3 regions of the Streptomyces sp. NPDC002057 genome follow, and region 3 is predicted to be linked to each of the others. Evidence: riboswitches for the same ligand, from Rfam matches in the RefSeq annotation. Region 3 holds a riboswitch; each other region holds the start of a gene.

Region 1 (3,266 bases), on a different contig from region 3:
GACCACCGGCCGGGAGGCGCCGCGCGTCCGATGGAACCAGGAGCGTGTACTACCGGTACACACCACTGGTGTGTAGAGTCGGTACATGCCTCTCCCTCGCTTTGAACGCCTTCCCGCCGAGCGTCAGGAACTGATCCTGGCCGTGGCGCGCCGCCACTTCGCCGAACAGGGGGCCGAAGGCGCCTCCTACAACAAGATCATCGAGGCCGCCGGCTTCTCGAAGACCGCGGCCTACCACTACTTCGACGGGCGCGAGGACCTCCTCTCCGCGGTGCTCGACGGCGTGCTGCGGCGGCTGCTCGGCGCCCTGGAGCCCTGGCCCGCGGCCCGCGACGAGGTGGAGTTCTGGTCCCGCCTCGACGCGAGCGCCGGCGCGCTCGCGGCCCATCTGCAGGGCCACCCGGACGATCTGGCCCTCGCCGACGCGGCCATCGGGCGCACGAGCGAGGGGGACGGGCCGTGGCTGGCCTGGTTCGACGAACTGGTCTCGAACGGGCAGGCGCTGGGAGTGATCCGTACCGACGTGGACCACGGGCTGCTGGTCACGGTGACCGCGGCGGTCTTCAGGGCCGCCGACGCGTGGGCGCTCGCCCGCATGAAGGCGTCGCCGACACCCCCGGCTCCCGCGGAAGGCGCTGAGAGCGCGCAGGTGTGGGCCCTGCTGCGCGGACTGTGGAGCGGGACCGGCTCGTCCTTCGACGAGGGGAACACCGATGCGCGCTGACGTCGAGATCGTCTGGGACATACCCGAGACCCCGCCCGGACTCGCGGGCCGCGTCGAACGGTTCATGGGACCGGGCAAGTCCCGTTCCGAGTCGGCGGTGGAGACCGCGGGCCTGATCGCCTGCGGCCTCCTCCTGGCCGCCGGGCTGTGGGCCTCGGGAGCCTGGCGCGGATGGTCGGGAGCGCAGTGCGCGGTGGTGGCACTGGTGGGACTGGATCTCATCGGCGGAGTGCTCACCAACGCGACCAACGCGGCCAAGCGCTGGTACCACCGTCCGGGCCCGGGAGTCGGACGGGCACGGATGCTGTTCGTCTCCGCCCACCTGATCCATCTCGTCGCCATGGGGCTCATCGTCCTGTCGGGGGACTGGCGTTGGACGTCGGTCAACGCGGCGCTGCTGCTCGCCGGGGCGGCCATGGTCGAGTTCGCACCCCTCCACCTCAAGCGCCCGGTCTCGATGAGCGTTCTGATGGTCGCGGTCCTGATCAATCTGTTCTGGCTGGAGGTGCCCGCCCTACTCGGCTGGTTCGCACCGCTGTTCTTTCTGAAGCTGCTCGTCTGCCACCTCGTCCCGGAGGCGCCGCTGGAGCGGAGGCGCCGTGTCTGAGATCGCCCCGCGATGGAGGGTCGTCTCCCCTCCGGAGACGGCCACCTGCGCCCGTACCCTGTCCGCCGCCTTCGTCCGGGAGCCCGCCGTCTCATGGATCTGCGGTGACTCGGAGACCGTACGGACGCGCTGGTTCGAGGCCACTCTGCGGACCCACGCCACACTTCCCGGTTCTCTCCGGTACGCGCTGACGACTCCGGACGGGCAGCCGGTCGCCGCCGCGGTCCTCACGCCGTCGGGTGCGGTGCCCGGGGCGTCCGCGCGTGCCGCCTGGGCGGCACGGACGGGCCTCCGCTGCGGACCCGCCGCCCTGGGGAGGACGTTGCGCTATCTGCACCACGCCGAAGCCTCCGCGCCGGAGGGCGCGTGGACCCTGGAGTTCATCGGGGTACGTCCCGACACGGTGGGGCGCGGCGCCGGACGGTTCCTCCTGGACCACGTACTGGCGACCACCGCCGCACCGGCGGGCTTCTTCCTGACCACGGCCGACCCGGCGAACGTTCCTCTCTACCGCCGCTTCGGCTTCACCGATCTGCGGAGGACCGCGCTGGGGCCGCTGGACGTCAGGGTGATGGCGCGACCGGGCACCGCCTGACCGCCCTGCCTGCCGCGCTCCGTCCCGCCCCGCGATGCCCTGCCCTGCCATGCCCTGTCCCGCCTTGCCCTGCCCGGGACCGGTCGTCGCGCCCCTGTCAGGGAACCGCCTCCGACCCCTCACGTAGAGTGGTGCCCGGGCCGTGACTGGCGCTTGAGGTGGATCACCACCGGGGAGCGGCCCGGCGGGAGCGCGCCCCGGTGGCGCGCCCGCCCCGATGCCGTGCGCCTGGGCGAACCATTTGGTCACAGACGACGCCCAGGAGTTGCCATGTCCACCAGCACCGCCGCCCTCATGGACGGCACGGCCCTCGCCCGCCGTACCGTCGAGGAGACCGCCGCCCGCGCCGCCGAGATCACCCGGCGCACCGGCGTCACCCCCTGTCTCGCGACCGTCCTCGTCGGCGCGGACCCCGCCTCCGTGACGTACGTGAAGATGAAGCAGAACCGCTGCGCGAAGGCCGGAATCCGCTCGAAGCACGTCGAGCTGCCCGCCACCACGACGACCGAGGAACTGGTCGCGGCGATCACCGCCCTGTCCCAGGACCCCGAGGTCCACGGCATCCTGCTCCAGCACCCCGTCGGCCCGCACATCGACGAGCGCGCCGCCTTCGAGGCCATCGACCCCGCCAAGGACGTCGACGGCGTCACCATGGCCTCGTTCGCCGCCATGGGCTTCGGCCTTCCCGGCTTCGTCTCCTGCACGCCGGGCGGCATCATGCGTCTCCTCGACGCCTACGACGTCGACCCGCGCGGCAAGCGCGCCGTCGTCGTCGGCCGCAGCGCGATCCTCGGCAAGCCGGCCGGCCTGCTCCTCCTCGGCCGCGACGCCACCGTCACCTACTGCCACTCGCGTACCGAGGACCTCTCCTCCGTCGTCCGCGAGGCCGACATCCTCGTTGCCGCCGTCGGCAAGCCTGAGTTCATCAAGGGCGCGGACATCAAGCCGGGCGCCGTCGTCGTCGACGCCGGCTACAACCCGGGCAACGTCGGCGACGTCGACTTCGCCTCCGCCGCCGAGCGCGCCTCCCTCATCACCCCCGTCCCCGGCGGTGTCGGCCCCATGACCATCGCCGTGCTCCTCGCCCAGACGGTCGAGGGCGCGGAGCGTCAGCTCGGTCTGTAGGGACGGTTCGTGACGGGGCGGCGGGAGTGGTGGCGGTGGCGGGCGGGAGCCCGGTCGACGAATGTCACGGTTCTGTACGGGCAGGGCTCGTCGCCCGAAAAAGGGTGGCCGCGGCGACGCCGACGGGCGAATCTGGACCCCGTGCCACACCCGTCCGCCGCCACCCCGCCGCCCCCGAACCGCCGACCGGGCGCGCCCGCCGCGTCCGGCCCGTC
Region 2 (3,266 bases), on a different contig from region 3:
TCCCGACCGCGGTCCCAGCCGGCCTTCCACGCGAGGGCGGTGAGACCGATCCCGTACAGCAACAGCAGGTCGTAGCGGGCGATCGGCAGGTCGGGGAGCAGGCCCGAGACCGCGATGCCGCCGATGAGGGCGAGGGCGAAGGCGCAGCAGCGCGCCTCGAGCACCGCGAACCGCAGAAGCTGGCCGAGACCGAATCTGAACGTGTTCATACGGGGAGGGACGCCGGACCGGCGGGGTCGGTTCGCCCCGGGCGCCGTCCCTCCCACCTCTCAGTGGTGGAACAGGCGAAGCCCGGTCCGCACCAGGGTGATCCCGTGCTCGCGGCAGGCGTCCTCGACGTCGGTGGAGCGGATCGAGCCGCCCGGCTCGGCGATGTGGGCGACCCCGTGCCGGTGCGCGTGGTCGACGTTGTCGCGGAAGGGCAGGGCGCCGTCCGAGACGAAGGCGACCCCGGTCAGGAGCCCGAGCCACTCCGCGCGCTGGGCGTCCGTCAGCTCGGGGGCGGGGGCGGCGAGGGCCTTCGCGAGGCGGGTGTGCTCGTCGGGGGTGAGGTCGCCCTCGACACAGCGGATCTGCCAGTTCACGCGGTCCTGACGCCGGACGCCCGGCCGGAACGCGAGGGCGCGGACCGCCGGGTGACGCCGTAGCCACCAGGTGTCGGTCTTGGCTCCGGCCAGCCGGGTGCAGTCCACGCGGGACTGCTGGCCGGCGCCGATCCCCAGCGTCGTCCCGTCCCGGACGTAGGCCACGGAGTTGGACTGGGTGTAGCGCAGGACGGCGAGCCCGAGCAGGAGATCGTCCGCCGCCGCGGGCGGCAGCGCGCCGCAGCGGACGTCGTCGAGCAGGGCGGCCGAGAGCGGCACGTCGTCGCGCGGCTGGGAGAGCCGTACGCCGAACACCTCGCGCGCCTCGTGGGACGGCGGGGTGAACGTCTCGTCCGCCTCCATCACGAGGAAGCGGCCGTTCTTCTTCCGGCTCAGCGTGGCGACCGTTCCCGGGGCGTAGCCGGGGGCGACGACGCCGTCGCAGACCACCCGGGCGAGGAGCTCGGCGAGTTCGGCGTCGACCGGGTGCGAGACGGCGGCGAAGTCGCCGTACGAGGACTTCGGGTCGGCGTCGCGGGCCCGCAGGTACGCGCTGGTGAGGGCGCCGACCCGGGCGCCGTCGACGCCGTGGAGCGCGGCGGTGACGTCGTCGACGGGTCCGGCCACCGCCGCGCCCGCCGGAGACACGTGCTTGAAGGAGGCGGCGGCGGGCCGGCCCAGGGTCCGGCTCGCCTCGCGTACGAGCTGCCAGCCGTTCAGGGCGTCGAGCAGGTTGATGTAGGACGGGCTGCCGTGCAGCACGCGCACCGGCCGTCGGCCGGGCTCCACCGGCGCGGCCGTGGCCGTCCCCTGCTGCGGGTTGATTCCGTAACGCAGATCCATCGCAAGGCCTCCTGGGTCAGCGGGACATCACTGACGCAGGCGCCCAGGCGGTCGACGCGCACGCGGAACGACGGCCGCTCCCCGGTGGTGATCCACCCTCGCCAGTCGCGGCCGGAACCGATGCTATCCGTACGGGGGTACGGCGGCGCGCCGCACCCCCGGGAGGAAGTGCGGCGCGCGGCCGTGCCGTCGGGCGGGTCCGGGGATCAGACCGCCGGGGCCGGGAAGGTCGGGTACTCCACGCCGGAGACGTGCTGGACGACCCGGATGACCTGGCACGAGTAGCCGAACTCGTTGTCGTACCAGAGGTAGAGGATCGCGTTGTCGCCGTCGACCTTGGTCGCGCCGGCGTCGACGATCGACGCGTGGCGCGAGCCCACGAAGTCCATCGAGACGGCGTCGGGGGCCGTGGTGAAGTCGATCTGGCGCTTCAGCGGCGAGTGCAGCGAGACGTCGCGGAGGTACTCGAGGACCTCTTCGCGGGTGGTCTCGCGGCCCAGGCGCAGGCTCAGGATCGCGATCGAGACGTCCGGGACGGGGACGCGGATCGAGCTGCCCGTGATCGGGGCCTTCAGCTCCGGCAGGGCCTTGGCGACGGCCGAGGCGGCACCGGTCTCGGTGATCACCATGTTCAGCGGCGCGGAACGGCCGCGGCGGTCGGCCTTGTGGTAGTTGTCCAGGAGGTTCTGGTCGTTCGTGAACGAGTGGACGGTCTCCACGTGACCGCGCAGCACGCCGTACTCGTCGTCCATCGCCTTCAGCGGCGGCACGATCGCGTTCGTGGTGCAGGAGGCGCAGGACAGGATCCGCTCGTCCGGCTTGACCGTGTCGTGGTTGACGCCGTGCACGATGTTCGGCACGTCGCCCTTGCCGGGCGCGGTCAGGACGACCTTGTCGATGCCGGGGCGCAGGTGCTTGGAGAGGCCCGCGCGGTCGCGCCACTTGCCGGTGTTGTCGATGAGGATGGCGTTGTCGATGCCGTACGCCGTGTAGTCGACCTCGGAGGGGTCGTTGGCGTAGATCACCTTGATCGTGTTGCCGTTGGCGACGATCGTGCTGTTCGCCTCGTCCACGGTGATGGTGCCCTGGAACTGGCCGTGGATCGAGTCGCGGCGCAGCAGCGAGGCGCGCTTCACCAGGTCCTGCTCGCCACCGCCCCGGACGACGATCGCGCGCAGACGCAGACCGTTGCCCGAACCGGCCTTCTCGATGAGGAGGCGGGCGACGAGGCGGCCGATGCGGCCGAAGCCGTAGAGGACGACGTCGCGGCCCTCGCGGCGCTCGGTCTTGTTCTCGCCCGTGGCGCCGGCGACGGCGTCGGCGGTGAACTCCGCGACCGAGAGACCGCGGTCGTCGGTCTTGTACTCGGCGGCCAGCATGCCGATGTCGATCTGCGACGGGCCGAGGTCGAGCGTGGTGAGCGTCTGGAGGAAGGGGAGCGTCTCGGTGACCGACAGCTCCTCGCCGGCTATCTGCCGGGCGAAGCGGTGGGTCTTGAGGATGCTGACCACCGACTTGTTCACCAGGGAGCGGCTGTGGACCAGGACGGTGACGTCCTGCTCCCGGTGCAGCTTCCCGATGATCGGGATCATCGACTCCGCGATCTCCTCGCGGTTCTTCCAGCTGGTGAACGAGTCGTCATTGACAGTCACAAGTTTATCTTTCGAGCTAGGCGGCGCTCATATGGTAACCCCCGGTCCGTTTGCTCGATCAGAGGGGTGTCGAACCTCACGGACGGCCGCCCCCGGCCGCCCTCCGGGCCGCCAGTCGCGCTTCGAGCGCCGCCCGGCGCTCGGGCCACTCCTCGGCGACGACCGAGAAGACGGCGCTGTCGCGCAG
Region 3 (3,266 bases):
TCGGGGCGGCGTGCGCGGGTCCCGTGACCGCGCCGAGGAGCGCGAGCGGGACGAGGGCGGCGAGCGCGGCACGCACGGCGTGACGCAGACGGAGTCTCGGCATGGCCGCATCATTGGCCTAGACCAACTGCCGTGTCAATGGTCCGAGTTGCCCCGCACCGGCCCGCGTCCGCCGCACCCGGGAACGGAGTTCCTCACTCCGCCGACAGCACCCCCCGCAGCTGCTCCAGACCCCAGTCCAGGTCCTCCTTCGAGATGACCAGCGGCGGTGCGATCCGGATCGTCGAACCGTGCGTGTCCTTCACCAGGACACCCCGCTCCATCAGCTTCTCCGAGATCTCCCGGCCCGTGCCGCGCGAGGGCGCGATGTCCACGCCGGCCCACAGGCCGCGCCCGCGCACCGCCTCCACCGCCCCACCGCCGACGAGGAGCCCCAGTTCCGCGTGGAGGTGCTCGCCCAGCTCCGCCGCCCGCTCCTGGTACTCGCCCGTCCGCAGCATCGCGACCACTTCGAGGGCCACCGCGCAGGCCAGCGGGTTCCCGCCGAACGTCGAGCCGTGCTCACCCGGCCGGAACACCCCGAGCACCGAACGGTCGGCGACCACCGCCGACACCGGGACCACCCCGCCGCCCAGCGCCTTCCCCAGGATGTACACGTCCGGCACCACACCCTCGTGCTCGCACGCGAACGTCCGGCCCGTCCGGCCCAGACCCGACTGGATCTCGTCCGCCATGAACAGCACGTTCCGCCGGAGTGTCAGCTCCCGCACCCCCGCCAGATATCCGGCCGGCGGCACCAGGACCCCCGCCTCGCCCTGGATCGGTTCGATCAGCACCGCCACCGTGTTCTCGGTGACCGCCGCCTCCATCGCCGTCAGGTCCCCGTACGGCACGATCTCGAACCCCGGCGTGTACGGACCGAAGTGGTCCCGCGCCTCGTGGTCCGTGGAGAAGCTGACGATCGTCGTCGTCCTGCCGTGGAAGTTGTTCGCCGCGACCACGATCTTCGCGTGCCCGTCCGGCACGCCCTTCACCTCGTACCCCCACTTCCGGGCGGTCTTCACGGCCGTCTCGACCGCCTCCGCGCCGGTGTTCATCGGCAGCACCGCCTCCTTGCCGCACAGCTCCGCGAGCTGTGCGCAGAACTCGGCGAACCGGTCGTGGTGGAAGGCGCGCGAGGTCAGCGTCACCCGCTCCAGCTGGGCCTTCGCCGCGTCGATCAGACGCCGGTTGCCGTGCCCGAAGTTGAGCGCCGAGTACCCGGCGAGCATGTCGAGGTAGCGGCGCCCCTCGACATCGGTCATCCAGGCGCCGTCCGCCGAGGCGACGACGACCGGCAGGGGGTGGTAGTTGTGAGCGCTGTGCGCCTCCGCCGAAGCGATCGCGTCTTGTGTGCTCGACACGGGATCTCCGTTCGTCCTGCGGCTCGGGGGGTGACCCCGACGAGGGGGTGTGGCCCCTGTTTCTATCGTCGCTCGGATGCCGGGCGGGGAAACCTCGCGCACGGCGCGCCCTTCGCCGGTGTCCCGCCGGTCGGCCCCCTCTCCCCGGTCGGCCCCTCTCCCCGGTCGGGCCCCGACCGACAGGCCACCCGCTACGCTGAGAACACGCACGGCGACTGGCGAACGGGGAAGCGACCCCGGGGGAGCCGTGCGCGGCAGACCACACGAGACGCCGCCCGCCTGGGCGTCACGGGACCAGAGTCCCGCGTGGCGCCGCGCCTCTCACGCAGTGCCCCGGGACCCGCCGACGCCCGGAGGACACCACCATGACCGCACCGCAGCACCCCGCACTCGCCGCCGCCGATCCCGAGCTCGCCGCCCTCGTCGGAGCCGAGGAGAGCCTCCAGGCGGAGACCCTGCGCCTCATCCCCAGCGAGAACTACGTCTCCGCCGCCGTCCTGGAGGCCTCCGGCACCGTCCTCCAGAACAAGTACAGCGAGGGCTACCCCGGCCGCCGCTACTACGAGGGCCAGCAGAACATCGACCAGGTCGAGACCCTCGCCGTCGAGCGCGCCAAGGCCGTCTTCGGCGTCGACCACGCCAACGTCCAGCCCTACTCCGGCTCCCCGGCCAACCTCGCCGTCTACCTCGCCTTCGCCGAACCCGGCGACACCGTGATGGGCATGGCCCTGCCCATGGGCGGCCACCTCACCCACGGCTGGGGCGTCTCCGCCACCGGCAAGTGGTTCCGGGGCGTCCAGTACGGCGTCCGCCACGACACCGGCCTCGTCGACTTCGACGAGGTCCGGGACCTCGCCCTCAAGGAGCGCCCGAAGGTGATCTTCTGCGGCGGCACCGCGCTGCCCCGCACGATCGACTTCGCCGCCTTCGGCGAGATCGCCCGCGAGTCCGGCGCCGTGCTCGTCGCCGACGTCGCCCACATCGCCGGCCTCATCGCGGGCGGCGCCCACCCGTCCCCGGTCCCGCACGTGGACGTGATCTCCACGACCACCCACAAGACCCTGCGCGGCCCGCGCGGCGCCATGCTCATGTCCCGCGAGGAGCACGCCAAGGCCCTCGACAAGGCCGTCTTCCCCGGCCTCCAGGGCGGCCCGCACAACCAGACCACCGCCGCCATCGCCGTCGCCCTCCGCGAGGCGTCCCTGCCCTCCTTCCGTGACTACGCGCACGCCGTCGTCGCCAACGCCAAGGCCCTCGCCGAGGCGCTCCTCGCCCGCGGCTTCGACCTGGTCTCCGGCGGCACCGACAACCACCTGATCCTGATGGACCTCACCCCCAAGCAGGTCCCCGGCAAGATCGCCGCGAAGGCCCTCGACCGGGCGGGCATCGTCGTCAACTACAACACCGTCCCCTACGACCCCCGGAAGCCCTTCGACCCCTCCGGCATCCGCATCGGCACCCCCTCCCTCACCTCCCGCGGCCTCACCGCGGCGCACATGACGCAGGTCGCCGAGTGGATCGACCGCGGTGTCGCGGCCGCCGGCACGGGCGACGAGGAGGCACTCCGGGCGATCCGCGCCGAGGTGGCCGACCTGATGTCCACCCACCCGGCCCCGGGCCTCCCGGTCTGACCCTGCGACCCGGCGGCCGGCCCGGACGGCGCCGCCCAGCCCCGCCCCCGCCTCGCCCCGTCCAGCCCCGGGGGCCGGCCGGGGTGGGTGGGCGCGCCCCCGCACGCCGCCCTTGCACGCCGACCCCGCAAGCCGCCCCGGGCGTCAGCCCGTGGACTCCGCGGCTCTCCGGGCCTCCTCGCGGTCCGGTATGCCCTCCAGCCGGAAGGTGAGCGCGCCCCCGTTCCTCGTC

The links. A riboswitch is a leader RNA that binds a small molecule or an ion and turns the genes downstream of it on or off. The one in region 3 is predicted to bind ZMP and ZTP.
Region 1: linked by a shared signal. The riboswitch ahead of ABT129_RS23750 (bifunctional 5,10-methylenetetrahydrofolate dehydrogenase/5,10-methenyltetrahydrofolate cyclohydrolase) and the one ahead of glyA (serine hydroxymethyltransferase) in region 3 are both predicted to bind ZMP and ZTP.
Region 2: linked by a shared signal. The riboswitch ahead of ABT129_RS14965 (phosphoribosylaminoimidazolecarboxamide formyltransferase) and the one ahead of glyA (serine hydroxymethyltransferase) in region 3 are both predicted to bind ZMP and ZTP.

Annotation. Positions count from the first base shown of each region.
Region 1 is NZ_JBEOXR010000032.1:64,123-67,388, reverse strand. Features, by position in the region: gene ABT129_RS23765 (TetR/AcrR family transcriptional regulator) at 86-724, shown strand; gene ABT129_RS23760 (hypothetical protein) at 714-1,331, shown strand; gene ABT129_RS23755 (GNAT family N-acetyltransferase) at 1,324-1,926, shown strand; ZMP/ZTP riboswitch at 2,059-2,167, shown strand; gene ABT129_RS23750 (bifunctional 5,10-methylenetetrahydrofolate dehydrogenase/5,10-methenyltetrahydrofolate cyclohydrolase) at 2,197-3,051, shown strand.
Region 2 is NZ_JBEOXR010000015.1:81,072-84,337, reverse strand. Features, by position in the region: gene ABT129_RS14970 (DUF817 domain-containing protein) at 1-209, opposite strand, end outside; gene ABT129_RS14965 (phosphoribosylaminoimidazolecarboxamide formyltransferase) at 270-1,427, opposite strand; ZMP/ZTP riboswitch at 1,462-1,546, opposite strand; gene ABT129_RS14960 (glyceraldehyde-3-phosphate dehydrogenase) at 1,634-3,079, opposite strand; gene ABT129_RS14955 (GNAT family N-acetyltransferase) at 3,156-3,266, opposite strand, start outside.
Region 3 is NZ_JBEOXR010000019.1:88,204-91,469, reverse strand. Features, by position in the region: gene ABT129_RS17465 (polysaccharide deacetylase family protein) at 1-103, opposite strand, end outside; gene rocD (ornithine--oxo-acid transaminase) at 195-1,403, opposite strand; ZMP/ZTP riboswitch at 1,605-1,695, shown strand; gene glyA (serine hydroxymethyltransferase) at 1,769-3,034, shown strand; gene ABT129_RS17450 (hypothetical protein) at 3,179-3,266, opposite strand, start outside.